DNA from 3 places in the Shewanella sp. SW32 genome. Region 2 is predicted to be linked to each of the others. Evidence: predicted binding sites of a transcription regulator. Region 2 holds the regulator's gene; each other region holds the start of a gene.
What was found. The regulator LexA, encoded in region 2, represses DNA repair genes until DNA is damaged. The targets are predictions, from matches to a motif close to TACTGTATNNNNATACAGTA.
Positions count from the first base shown of each region.

Region 1: the regulator LexA is predicted to act here: its motif matches at 2,821-2,840, upstream of dinB (DNA polymerase IV).
Region 3: the regulator LexA is predicted to act here: its motif matches at 2,749-2,768, upstream of L5M28_RS07980 (YebG family protein).

Region 1 covers NZ_JAKKSJ010000012.1:35,442-40,100, forward strand. Annotated here, with positions in the region: gene nqrF (NADH:ubiquinone reductase (Na(+)-transporting) subunit F) at 1-71, shown strand, start outside; gene L5M28_RS08885 (FAD:protein FMN transferase) at 170-1,216, shown strand; gene nqrM ((Na+)-NQR maturation NqrM) at 1,232-1,456, shown strand; gene bfr (bacterioferritin) at 1,710-2,183, shown strand; gene bfr (bacterioferritin) at 2,193-2,660, shown strand; gene dinB (DNA polymerase IV) at 2,864-3,940, shown strand; gene L5M28_RS08910 (LysR family transcriptional regulator) at 3,985-4,659, opposite strand, start outside.
Region 2 covers NZ_JAKKSJ010000034.1:45,636-50,294, forward strand. Annotated here, with positions in the region: gene coxB (cytochrome c oxidase subunit II) at 1-1,236, opposite strand, end outside; gene L5M28_RS18490 (cell division inhibitor SulA) at 1,640-2,152, opposite strand; gene lexA (transcriptional repressor LexA) at 2,149-2,769, opposite strand; gene plsB (glycerol-3-phosphate 1-O-acyltransferase PlsB) at 2,930-4,659, shown strand, end outside.
Region 3 covers NZ_JAKKSJ010000010.1:99,611-104,269, reverse strand. Annotated here, with positions in the region: gene prc (carboxy terminal-processing peptidase) at 1-1,023, opposite strand, end outside; gene proQ (RNA chaperone ProQ) at 1,052-1,681, opposite strand; gene L5M28_RS07985 (GAF domain-containing protein) at 1,962-2,420, opposite strand; gene L5M28_RS07980 (YebG family protein) at 2,438-2,737, opposite strand; gene L5M28_RS07975 (paraquat-inducible protein A) at 2,945-3,577, shown strand; gene L5M28_RS07970 (paraquat-inducible protein A) at 3,579-4,196, shown strand; gene L5M28_RS07965 (PqiB family protein) at 4,183-4,659, shown strand, end outside.

The sequences.
Region 1 (4,659 bases), on a different contig from region 2:
CCGTCATTGGTATGTTGAAAAATCTTGGTGTCGAAGACGAAAACATCCTGTTGGATGACTTCGGCGGCTAATGTTCATTAGTCCTAGATAGAAAAGTTGCAGATGTTGAGGTTAACCTTTCATCTGCAACTTTTGCATTTAAGGGCCCAAATAAGAGTAGTAGGTCACTATGTTTCAGACCTTAAAGATCAATACCTCAGCACTAAAGCATTCATTTAACTGGCTAGTCCTCGTGGGACTGGCCTTTTTTGTTTCAGCCTGTTCAAAGCAAAACGAAGTCATTTCGTTGGCCGGCAGCACTATGGGCACGACTTATCACATTAAAGTCGTCCCGAATGAGCAGATGCCGACGGCGCAGTTACTTCAAGCGGAAATTGATTTAGCCCTTGAGCTGGTCAATGACCAGATGTCGACCTATCGGCCTAATTCAGAATTATCCCGTTTCAACCAATTGCCATTGGAGCAAAGCGTTGAAGTCTCACCGGATACCATAAAAGTGGTGCAAGAGGGAATACGTTTATATCAAGTGACGGATAAGGCACTTGATATTACCTTAGGTCCTTTAGTTAATCTGTGGGGGTTTGGACCTGATAAGCGTCCAACGAAAGTTCCGACACAGGCTGATATTGATGCGGCTAAAGCCAAAACAGGGATTAGTGAACTTTCCATTGAAGGTAACCGTCTAAGTAAGCACAACACCCATTTATATGTAGACTTATCATCAATCGCGAAGGGATTTGGGGTTGATAAGATCGCTTCCATTCTTGATAAATACCACGCGACAGGGTATTTAGTTGAAATCGGTGGCGAACTGAGTATCAAAGGTGCCAAAGGTGATGGAAGCTCTTGGCGTGTTGCTATAGAGCAACCGACCAATGATGGCTCTGAAGCCGTACAGCAGGTTATTGCACCTGGTACTATGGCGATGGCGACCTCTGGTGACTATCGTAATTATTATGAAGAAGACGGCCAACGTTTTACGCATATAATCGATCCGCGTACTGGTTTGCCGATAAATCATAAGTTAGCATCCGTGACTGTATTGCATCAAAATTGTATGACGGCCGACGGTTTTGCGACGGCCATGATGGTTTTGGGCACAGAAGCATCATTGGAGCTTGCCAAGAAGGAACACTTGGCGATAATGCTAATCGAAAAGCAAGGCGACGGATTTAAGGTCTATTACAGCGACGCCTTCAAGCCTTTCCTTATTTAGTTTTTGGAGTAAACCATGACCTCTTTTATCGCGGCATTTGTGATCTTGTTAGTCTTCTTTTTGCTCATGTCGATTGGTTATCTCATCAAGCGCAAAGCCGTTGAAGGAAGTTGTGGCGGTTTAGGTGTTCTAGGGATTGAAAAAGCGTGTGATTGTGATGACCCTTGTGACAAACGTAAACGTCGTATGGCCGCTGAAGAAGCGCGTCGTGAAAAGTTAACGAAAGACCGCATTATCTAAATAGTCTTGATTCGATCATAGCCTCCGATTTAGGGGGCTATTTTTTTGCCTCGTATTTTCTTACACGGGTTAATCATTTGAGATTTATCCTTGGGATTAGAGTGGGATAGCAAGTTAATCTAAGCTGGAATGAGAATGCTTTTCATCATTAAGTGAGTGAAATATAAAGATAATTTGAGTTGGTCGATAAATTGTACTAGGCTAGAAGCTTGATTTAGATCAATCTTTTCACGCTTACCAAGGATAGTAACTTATGAAAGGTCATCCTAAAGTGGTTGGGCAACTGAATCGGGTGCTTACCTGTGAGTTGACCGCCATCAATCAATATTTCCTCCATGCCCGCATGTTTAAACATTGGGGCTTAGAGAAGTTAAACCACGTCGAATACAAAAAATCCATCCAAGATATGAAGCATGCCGATAAGCTCATCGAGCGAGTGCTGTTTTTGGAAGGTCTGCCGAATCTGCAACAACTCGAAAAACTTCGCATTGGTGAACATAGCCAAGAGATGCTCGACTGCGATCTGGCCATGGTGCAAGAGCAGCTTACATTGCTGCGTGATGCGATCAGCTTGTGTGAAGCCGAACAGGACTATGTGAGCCGCGATCTGCTGGAAGATATTCTCGAAGACGAAGAAGAGCACTTAGATTGGCTCGAGTCGCAGCAAGAGCTCATTACGCTAACCGGTATTCAAAATTATCTACAATCGCAAATTAGCGACCAATAGGAGCAAGATATGAAAGGCGATAAAGACGTTATCGATGCGTTAAATCGACTCCTAACGGGAGAACTCTCGGCAATGGATCAGTATTTTGTCCATGCCCATATGTACGAAGATTGGGGCCTGAATGAACTCTATGAGCGTATCGCCCATGAGTCAGATGATGAGAAAGCCCATGCAGCCAAATTAGTGCAGCGCATTTTATTCCTCGAAGGTACACCCAATGTTGCCGCCCGTGAGGCATTGAACATAGGTAAAGATGTAGAAGAGATGCTACGTAATGATCTCGCCTACGAATACAAGGTCGCGGACGATTTGCGCAAAGTGATTGCACTGTGTGAGCAGAAGCAAGATTACCAGACACGTGAAATCCTTGAAGTATTACTCGACGATACAGAGTCTGACCATATGTATTGGCTCGAAAAACAACTTGGGCTTATCGACCGTGTTGGGCTGCAAAACTACCTGCAAACTAAGATGTGAGCCTTAGATTGTTAGGTTGAGTAAATACCTAGGCCACTGAGTGTAATGGCCTAGGAAACTCAGTTATTAAGCATGTCTGTTGTTCCTCACACTTGTCTTGTTCTCTTTTTCAGCGCTAGGCCACATCTTATTGGCCCCAAATCTATCAGGAATACTTGATTACTGTTTTTATATACAGTATTTTGGCGTTGGAGGAATTCAACGTGCGAAAAATTATTCATATCGATATGGACTGCTATTTTGCTGCAGTGGAAATGCGCGACTTTCCTGAGTACCGTGGCAAGCCTTTAGCCGTGGGTGGCAGTAGCGACCGTCGCGGTGTTATCAGTACTTGCAGTTACGAGGCACGTAAATTCGGTGTACGTTCAGCAATGGCAACGGCTTATGCCTTTAAGTTGTGCCCTGAGCTGATTTTAGTACCAGGCCGGATGCAGGTTTACAAAGAAGTGTCGCTACAAATTCGTGAAATATTTTCTCGCTATACCCAATTAATTGAGCCGCTTTCCTTAGATGAAGCTTATTTGGATGTGAGTGAGTGCCAACAATATAAGGGCTCTGCGACCTTGATTGCCCAAGCGATTCGTCGCGATATCTTAGCCGAAACGGGTTTAACCGCATCGGCTGGTATCGCACCAGTAAAATTTTTAGCTAAGGTCGCCTCGGATCTGAACAAGCCAAACGGCCAATATGTCATTACGCCAGAGACGCTTTCTGAGTTTGTTAAGACCTTATCGCTGCGTAAAATTCCCGGTGTTGGTAAAGTCACCGCAGAAAAGCTCTCTTTGCTCGGGCTCAATACCTGTGGTGATGTGCAAGCTTATTCTAAACCTGAGCTCTTAGCGCGATTCGGTAAGTTTGGTGGTGTGTTGATTGAGCGTTCCCAAGGCATAGATGAACGGGGGATTTCTGCCGACAGAGAGCGCAAATCAGTGGGGGTTGAAACCACATTAGCAAAGGATATTTATAGCTTAGAGCAGTGCCAGCAGGTGATGCCGAGTTTGATCCAAGAACTGTCGTTGCGTTTAAGTCGCAGTGCTAAGGAACGCAAAATACATAAACAGGTGGTCAAACTTAAGTTTAACGATTTCAAGCAGACTACAATTGAGCACCGCAGCGATGAAGTCTCGATTGTAATGTTCTATGAGCTACTCGCACAGGCTATGGAAAGGCAAGAAGGCCGCGGCATTCGTCTATTGGGGATTTCAGTTGGCCTTACTGATTCTACTCTTGTCGTCGCCACAAGCTTAAACGGCCAGACTCAGCTGGATTTAGCACTCTAGCCGTTTATTGAGTCGATAAGCCGCAGACTCATGCCTGCATTGGCTCAATAAGCCTCGGGTGGATTCGCCAACATAAAATCAATTAACAGTCTGACCCGTAAGGGCAGGTTGTCCCGATCGCGATACATCAAGTAGGCGGTGCGCGGAATACCTTGCCACTCGGGCAGTATTTGAATGAGTTTGCCACTTCGTATCTGTTCACTCGCCATGCTGATGGGTATGAGTCCAATCCCAAGCCCCGCCACCACGGCCTGACAGGCAATCGCCATATCATCGACGGCTAGTTTGATATTCCCCCTTGGTTCAAACTCGACATTTTGCCCTGTGCTATTGTGCTGTAAACGCCACGTTTTTGTGGGCTTGGCGATGATAACCGGATGCTGATCCAGCTCTTCAATGGATTGCAGCGCATGCCACTGCGTTGCCGATGTGCTGGTGCAAAGTACAAAGCTAATCGTGGTAAGTGGCCTTGCAATCCAATCGGGATCTTTAGGTTCGCCCACTCGAAAGGCGATATCGATGGCGTTTTCACTGACATCGATATTCATGTTCGACAGACTTAAATCGATATCAATATTGGGATAATGCCGTTGGAAGGCGTTGAGTGATTCACCTAGCCAGCGATAGGTTGTATTGATGGGCGCCGAGATCCGCAATTTGCCAACCGCTTGATGTTTATCCGCATGCAACTCACCAGATACCTGGTTTAACTCGATAAA
Region 2 (4,659 bases):
GTCATGGCTGAGTGTGGGGAGGCTTGCGGGATCGACTGCAGCTGAGACGTCTGTTGCAGGTGCGGGTGTTGGGGTTGTACTGCTTGGTACCGCGGCGGATGTTTGTGCAGAACTGCCGTTCATGTACTCGTTGACGTCTTTGGCTTGCACTGCATCGCCAGTATTATTGCCCCAAGCATTACGCTCGTAGGTAGTCACTGCCGCGATTTCTTGTGCAGTCAATTGCTTACTAAACGCTTGCATGGCTGTACCCGTTTTACCGTTGAGCACAATTTCAAGGTGAGCGCTGAGTGGTCCTGTTGCAATCGGGCTACCTTTAAGGTGCGGAAATACGCCTTGCAACCCTTCGCCATTGGGCTGGTGGCAGGCTGCGCAGTGCCCGAGGTAAACTTGTTCGCCTAGAGTCATCAACTCTTCTTTACTTAGGATTTGTGATAAAGCGGCTTGAGCGGCTTCAGCCGCAGCACCTGCGGCTTGTTTCTGCTCTGTTACCCAAGCCTCAAACTCGGCTTCGGGTAACGCTTGTACTACGATAGGCATAAAACCATGGTCTTTACCGCAGAGCTCGGCGCATTGACCACGGTAAATGCCGGGTTTGTCGATGCGAGTCCAAGCTTCATTGATAAATCCTGGATTGGCATCTTTCTTAATGGCAAAGGCGGGTACCCACCAAGAATGGATGACATCCTCTGAAGTCATCAGAAAGCGGATTTTGCGGTTTATCGGTAGAACGAGCGGTTTATCGACTTCCAATAGATAGTTTTCACCCTTGGTTTCGGTGCCTTCGATTTGTGCTCTGGGTGTTGTCAGTATGCTATAAAAATCAATATCTTGATCGAAATAGCTGTAATGCCATTTCCATTGGGACCCCGTAACTTTTACGGTGAGATCGGCGTTGCTGGGATCTTCCATTGCGATTAAAGTTTTTGTCGCTGGAATCGCCATTAAGATCAAAATGATAAATGGCAGAATCGTCCAAGCGATTTCAACTTTAGTGCTTTCGTGAAAGTGGGACGCGACAGCGCCTTTGGATTTTCTGTGGTTGATCATGGCGTAAATCATGACGCCAAAGACCACTAGGCCTATTGCGCAGCAGATATACAAGATGGTCATGTGCAAGTGATAAACCTTGCCACTGATCTCGGTCACGCCAGGGGTCATGTTGAACCGCATGTCCGCGGCGGTCAACGGTGGTGCGAAAAGCACCACGAGTAAACAATACAACAATTGCTTCACAAGACTTCTCCTCTGCCAATTGCGAATAGCAACTACAAAGAAGAGCAACACAGTAAGTCTCAACTCTATGCAAACTCTTCAGTTCCCAAAAAAGCTTTTTTGACTTCAACGTGCGTTGGCGGCTGTTACTTTTAATCAAGTATTGTTACTGCTGGTAATTAGCCACGCTGGCACATACTGCTGAAATAAATCTGTTCTCTATTTTTAGTGGCGCTTCGAGTTCGATAAATACTCGATTCATTGACCACGGTGGGTGATATATCATCACCAACTTAACCAACCATACTTGCTGTTTAAATATTGATCAAGATCACTTATTTATCTAATTATCTGAAAAATTGCCAAAAAAAAGCCTCACATTCATAGGTGAGGCGGCTTTCAAGGTAAAAAATTAAATGAATATTTAGTGTACAGCGCTAAAAAAAGATTGCTGACCGAAGAGATTGCCTTGCTCAATACGTACGTCTGCATGTAAGTGACTGTTTACGTCTTCAAGCACTATGCCCATAGCTCTGGCACTTTTAGCCACGATTTGTAGGCGTCGATTATCCCGCGCATCCAATGATTGAGTCCAAGTAATGACTGCACTGGACGTACCACTTGTCAGGGCTTTTTCCATCGCCCACAGGGTTTCGACTTCATCTTTAGCATGTACCAGCAAAACTCTATCCATACGCACACCTGCGCTGGCGAGCATTTGCTTGTAGCCAATACTTGGAGGGTTGATGAGCACTAACCAACGGCCCTGTTGGCTTAACTGAGCGAGTTGTGCACTCAGATGAATTAATTCGTGGCGACCTTGAGTCTTGGTTGGCATACAGGCGATAGGCGCATGGTGCCAGTCATAGTCGGCATCACGGACTTCATCGAGCCACAAGCCCGGATGGCGGGGGGCATTGCCAAGTAGTTTATTCATAGCCAATCTCCATTACGGATCACACCGACGGCGAGTCCTTCAATTGTTAAACTTTGGAAGCCTAAATCCACTTTAATCGGGGAGTAATCTTCATTTTCGGCATGTAGATAGACTACATTACCTTTTTTTTCGAAACGTTTAACAGTGACATCGTCATCGACTCTAGCGACAACCACTTGACCATTTCTAGCTTGTTCTACTTTATGAACTGCCAGCAAATCACCTTCGAGAATGCCGATATTTTTCATGCTGTCGCCTTTTACTCGCAGTAAAAAATCGGCGGCGGGATGGAACATGCTTGGGTCGACTTGGTAGTACTGTTCAACATGTTCTTGGGCGAGGATAGGTTCACCCGCGGCCACTTGGCCGATGAGCGGTAAACCTGTTTCAGTCAAATCTTCGATTTCCGCAGGCAGACGAATGCCCCGAGATGTGCCTGGCATGATCTCAATGCAGCCCTTTTTCGCCAACGCTTTAAGGTGTTCTTCAGCCGCATTGGCGCTCTTAAAACCTAAACGGGTTGCGATTTCTGCCCGAGTGGGTGGCATGCCAGTATCGGCAATATTTCGTTTAATTAGCTCTAAAATTTCAGCTTGGCGTGGCGTCAAAGGTCTCATGGTGTTTCCTGTTTTTCTATACAGTTACTGTTAGTATATACAGTATTATTTGCAGCGCAAGTATTAACCACTTTTTAGCTATGTTGGAGAGAATTAGCGAATATTGCCCATAGTCTGGTATTCTATCGGGCTAGTAAACGCACTTAATTGCATAAGAATAATGCCTAAACACGACTCTCTTTGGTTGAAATCATTACGTTGGATCCAAAAACACTTAGTGCACACTATTGTGGTGCCTCAGGATCCCTTTGCCGATCTGAATCTGGATGCTTCCAGACCCCTTGTTTATGTGATGAAAACAGAATCCCTCAGTGACATAGCTGCTTTGAGCGAAATAACGGCTAAGTTAGGTTTACCAAGCCCTTATGAGCCTCTAGTGGCTAATGGTGTGACTGCGCCTCGGGTTGTCTGTCTTCAAGGACGTAAGCCACTGTTTGGCGAGCGTGCTGGTAATGAGCCTTTCCTCGAATGCTTTATGCGTTTGTTAGCCGTGCATAAGGAACGTCCTGAATTGGATATTCAACTGGTGCCCGTGAGTTTGTATTGGGGTCGCACGCCAGGGAAAGAAGACGACACTATGAAGGCGGCCGTATTTGAGCGGGAAAACCCGACTTGGCTGCGCAAGTGCTTGATGATTTTGTTCTTAGGTCGACATAACTTCGTGCAGTTTTCGAATGCCGTATCCCTGCGTTACATGGCAGACGAACATGGTACCGACATGGGGATTGCCCATAAGTTAGCACGGGTTGCACGCGTGCATTTCCGTCGTCAACGTAAGGTAATGACAGGGCCTGTGCTGCCAAACCGCCAAGCATTATTTCATTCGCTGCTCAAATCTGAGTCGTTGCGTAAAGCGATTCAAGAAGAAGCGGCCAACAAAAAGATTTCTGAGACCCAAGCGCGCGAGACGGCCATTGAGTATCTCGATGAAATTGCTGCCGATTACTCAGATAGTTTAGTGCGTATTGCTGAGCGTTTCTTAACTTGGCTGTGGAACAAGCTTTACAGCGGGATCAACATTAAAGGCGCCGAGCAAGTTCGGCAGTTGCACCATGATGGCCACGAGATTGTTTATGTGCCTTGCCATCGCAGCCACATGGATTACCTGCTGTTATCGTATATTTTGTATTATCAAGGCATGGTTCCGCCGCACATTGCTGCCGGCATTAACCTCAATTTCTGGCCCGCGGGACCTATGTTCCGTCGCGGTGGTGCCTTCTTCATCCGCCGTAGTTTTAATGGTAACAAGCTGTACACCGCAGTATTTCGTGAGTATTTAGATCAGCTGTTTGCTAAAGGTTATTCAGTGGAATACTTCTCCGAAGGTGGCCGTTCACGTACTGGCCGTCTGTTGGCGCCGAAAACTGGCATGATCGCCATGACGATGAACAGCGTACTGCGCGGTATTGAACGTCCTGTCACACTTGTGCCTGTGTATTTAGGCTATGACCATGTGATGGAAGTGGCGACTTACCATAAAGAGTTAAGCGGTAAGAAAAAGAAAAAAGAATCTGTGTGGCAGGTGTTCGGTGCCATTCGCAAATTAGGTAATTTTGGCCAAGGTTATGTGAATTTTGGCGAGCCTATTACCCTGCAAAATTTCTTAAATGAGCGTGCGCCAAACTGGCGTGCTGAGTTGGCCGATGATCCCGAGCAGAAACCAAGTTGGTTAACGCCAGCGGTAAACGTGCTGGCTAATCGGGTGATGACGCGTATCAATGATGCCGCAGCCGCGAGTTCGGTGACTTTGACCAGCTTAGTTTTGCTGGCGACAGATCAAAACGCCTTAGAACGTAGTCTGCTGGAGCGTCAGCTTGATTTGTATCTGACCCTACTCAAAAAAGTGCCTTACACTTCTTATACATCTGTTGCCGAAGGTGATGGTAAGCA
Region 3 (4,659 bases), on a different contig from region 2:
ACGAATTTTGTCGCGAACTAAGGTAACGTCGAATGGCTTCGCATTCGAACCGCCTTTCTTCGGTAAAATTTGCAGAACAACTTTACTGCCCTTAGGCCCTTTGATCAGGTCGACCACGTCGTCTAAACGCCAGCCGATTACATCAACAATTTCACCGCCTTCTTGACCGACGCCGACAATCTTGTCTTCCGGCGACAGTTTTTCACTGCCCGCAGCAGGGCCGCCAGTAATTAAACTTTTAATGACAGTGTAATCGTCTTCAAGTTGCAGTTGAGCACCAATGCCTTCAAGGCTCAAGTTCATTTCCATTTGGAAACGTTCAGCATTGCGTGGTGAAAGGTAACTTGTATGTGGCTCAATGCTACGAGAGAAGGCATTCATCACGCCTTGGAACACGTCTTCACTGTTAGTTTGAATCAACCGTTTAATAGCGTTGTTGTAACGCTTTTGGAGGATATCAACAATCTCAGGCCATTGCTTACCTGTGAGTTTAAGATTTAGTGCATCGTATTTAACACGTTGACGCCATAACTCATTAATTTCTGTCTGGTCTTTTGGCCATGCGGCCTCATCGCGGTCGTACTCATAGGCATCACCGGGCGCAGAAAAATCCATCTCTTTATCTAATAGAGATAAAGCATAGACAAAGCCTTCATAGCGGCGCTTTTGGACGATATCAAACATTTTATAGGCAGGCTCAAGTTCACCAGAACTAAGCATGTCATCGAATTGGGTAGCATAAGGTTTAAAACTATCGACATCCGCTTGGGTTAACACATTGCGGCGATAATCCAACTGCTGCAGATAACGATCAAAAATTTGCGCAGAAAAGGCGTCATCGAGATTGAATCTATGATAGTGCGAACGAGTGTATAAGTCCGTTACCCTTTTGCTCGCAACCTTATGTTGCGCTTCCTGCTTGAGAGTGGGTAACTCGCTGATTTGAATCGTGGGTGGTACGGCCCAAGCCGAGAATCCGACAAAAACAGTGGCGATCGAGGTAGCCAAAGTGAGTTTTCGCATCAACAAGTTACTCCGTTTTAATAAATGATTACAGCAGGATATGTTCTGCTCTAACTTTAATCGTTAGGCCACTATCAAGCTGAACATGAATATCTTCCTTGTTAATGTCAGTAATCACACCGGCTACGGGTGTCATACCTAATTTAACATTGACGCGTTGTTTTTTCGTTAAATCAGTCAATTGTGCTTGAACATAATTGACGACTGGCGCTGCAGCTTTTGGCGCAGGCTTAGCAGGACGCTCAGTTTTAGCACGCTGAGGAACGGCCACCTTTTTAGGTGTTTTCTTCGCCGCAGGCTTAGGTGCAAGTGCTGCACGTTTCGCTTTGGCCTTATCCTGACTCTCTTTCAACATGGCTTGAGCATGATCAATGTGCTCTTGCTCTAACTCGCCGCAAGGTTCGCCATCCAGGTTTACGCGTTGTGCGCCTGCTTTAACGCACTTTAAATAGCGCCAGCTGCTGGTGTAACGTCTCAAGGCAACTCTGAGCTGAGTTTTACTGACTTTAGAATCATCAGCCAACCTTTCAGCCAAATCTTGAAACAATCCGATTTTTAATGGCTTAGTTTCACCTTCAGCAATAAAGCACAAAGGAAATGTTTCATACAAATACGCCAAAATTGCATTGGTGTCGGTCAACTTTTCTGTTGATTCCATCATTACTTCCACAGTCAAAAAGGGACATCGATTCGAGGTGATATATATCAGCTTCTTACATGTCGTTTATCTTCGTTAAACTCAATATTGAGTCAACGTACAAATTAGCATCCTAGCCGCGTTTACTAAAGTTAAAAAATATACCTTAACAAATTTTGTCAGCTCAAAACACTAAGCTTATTCATTGCATGCCAATCAAACCAGCTTAATGCGTGCAGGCGCATATTATAAGGCGCACGCCACCGATTGCGACTATGAATTATGCGTTATTGTACGCAAATTAATCAAATAGGCAGTTTTCAAAACTTTTAACCAGTAATTCCAGCCCCTTTTGGTCTTCTTCATCGAAACGATCGAAGATAGGACTGTCAATATCGAGCACGGCAACCACGTTACCTTGCGCACGAACTGGCACAACGATTTCAGAATTACTGGCAGAATCACAGGCAATATGACCATCAAATTGATGGACATCGGCCACTCGCTGAGTTTGATTAGTGAATGCTGCAGTACCACACACACCTTTTCCTAACGGAATGCGTGTACAAGCCACTTTACCTTGAAACGGGCCTAATACTAGTTGTTCGCCACGCATGACGTAGAATCCCACCCAGTTCAGCTCAGTTAAATTATCATTGAGCAAGGCTGAAAAATTCGCCATCGCCGCAACAAGGTCATCTTCCCCTTCCAACAAGGCCAAGGCTTGACGGTTAAGTGACTCATAAAATTTCGATTTCATTACATTTCCTAACAATTTTATTCTGCTGCTTCGGTCTTTTTAGCCGCTTTTTTCGCTGCAGGCGGATTCGTTGGCGTACTATTAACCTGAACTGCGCCTTTAAGCAAGTTCGTCAGCTCATCTTTATTGTTAGCAAAATAGAATGCGAGCTTTTCGCCCACACTTTCATCTATACCCAAATCAGCTTTTTGAATGAAGGGGATAAGGTTATCGGCGATATCGAGCATCTTATCGTAGGCATCAGCCTCCTTCTTAGATGTGAATGTCATCTTTTCAACCCCTTCTCTGACCACGACAAACTGTGTTATTACTGCCATGACTGCCCTCGCACTGTTTTTATATACAGTAACTAGAGTGACATAGATTGAACTTGTGATGCAAGTGTTCTGATTAATCTGATATTATTAGCGTACTTTCGTTGCCAAGATTATAAAAGCGCTAGACGTGGCTGAACAGCTAACTAGCACGACACTTTGCACCGATCTCGCTGTTATTACTCCTATTAGGCTAATATATATTTTTATATGCATGAAAACGCAGCAGAAAATTCAGTAACCCTATGCCGCTCCTGCGATTTAGCAGTCCGCAAACGTGCCTTGCCTAGCGGCGTTAGAGCAATCTGTCCTCGTTGCAGCACTGCACTTTATGACACGCCATACTGCTCTGTGAATGGTATGTTAGCCCTATGTATTTCGGCATTAGTGTTTTATTTCCCTGCTAATTTTTTACCCGTACTCGAGATCCACTTTTTCGGCAGTATTCGTACTACCACGGTTTTCCAAGGGGCATTTGCAGTATTTGACCAAGGCTATTGGGTTGTAGGTGTCGCCGTACTTGCCGCAGCTGTGATAGGTCCAGGCTTATTACTGTTATCGATATTGACACAGATTTTAATTGTAAAATGGGGGTTGAGTAGCCTTTTTTGGCGTAACTCATTGAAGCAGTTATTAAAATTTCATGGTATCTTATCGCAGCTCACTATGCTGGAAATTTATGTGATCAGCTTCTTAGTTTCATCATTTCAGCTATCTGATTTTTCGGACATTTATTTTGGTATGGGCACATTTTGCTTCACTATGCTGTTTCTCGTGACCTTGTTTCTACAAAGAGAATACGATTTAGAACATATGTGGACGTTATTGGAAGGTCATAGCTGATATGAAACAACAAGGTAAAGATATCGGCCTATGTCTCTGTAAAGTGTGTCGCCAACTCAACAGCAGTGAACTCACGCACTGTCAGCGCTGTGAAACTGAGTTGCACGTCAGAGACTATTCCAGCCTACAAAAAAGTTGGGCTTTGTTGATTACCGCTGCCATCTTGCTGGTGCCTGCCAACATTTACCCTATCACTATGCTGACCAATCAAGGGCAAGTGCGGCACGACACGATTTTTTCGGGCATTTTGCATCTAGTGCATTCAGATATGTTGCCCATTGCCGTGATAGTTTTTACTGCCAGTATTTTAGTGCCATGGATTAAAATCATCGGCTTATCCATTTATCTGTGTGCGATCAGCTTTGATATTCCGATTTCAAAAAAGAAATTGATGGTGGGTTTTCACATCATCGAATGGATTGGTCGTTGGTCAATGCTCGATTTATTTGTCATCTCAATCACAGTGGCATTAGTGAATATGGGACAACTACTCGATGCTAAACCCGCGCCTGCAGCGACTGCATTTGCCTTGGTTATTCTGTTAACTCAGTTAGCCGCAAAAGTGTTAGACACTCGTTTACTCTGGGATCGATTGGAACCTCAAGATGACACAAATTGAATCGCCGAAAGTTGTAAAGAAAAAACTCTTTTCGCCCATTTGGCTACTGCCTATTGTCGCGTTGGCATTGGGTGCGTGGCTGGGCATTAAGAGCATTAAAGAATCGGGGGTTGAAATTCAAATTCACTTTCCGAGCGCCACTGGGATTGACGTAGGTAAAACTTTAGTCAAATACCAAGGCTTGACTGTCGGTAAAGTAAAAGACATTGGCATCGATGAAGATCTCAAGGGCGTAAACGTTAAGGTCATGATGGACTACCGTGCTAAGCCTTTCTTAAATAAAGAGACCCTCTTCTGGCTTGTCACCCCTAAGGCCAGCATCACAGGTGTTGAAGGCTTAGATGCACTGTTTTCGGGTAACTACATTGCGATTCAACCGGGTAAAGGTAATGCGTCAACATTTTTTGAAGCAGAACGCCAACCACCGCCGATGCAAATCGGCTCAGAAGGTGTGATGGTCGAA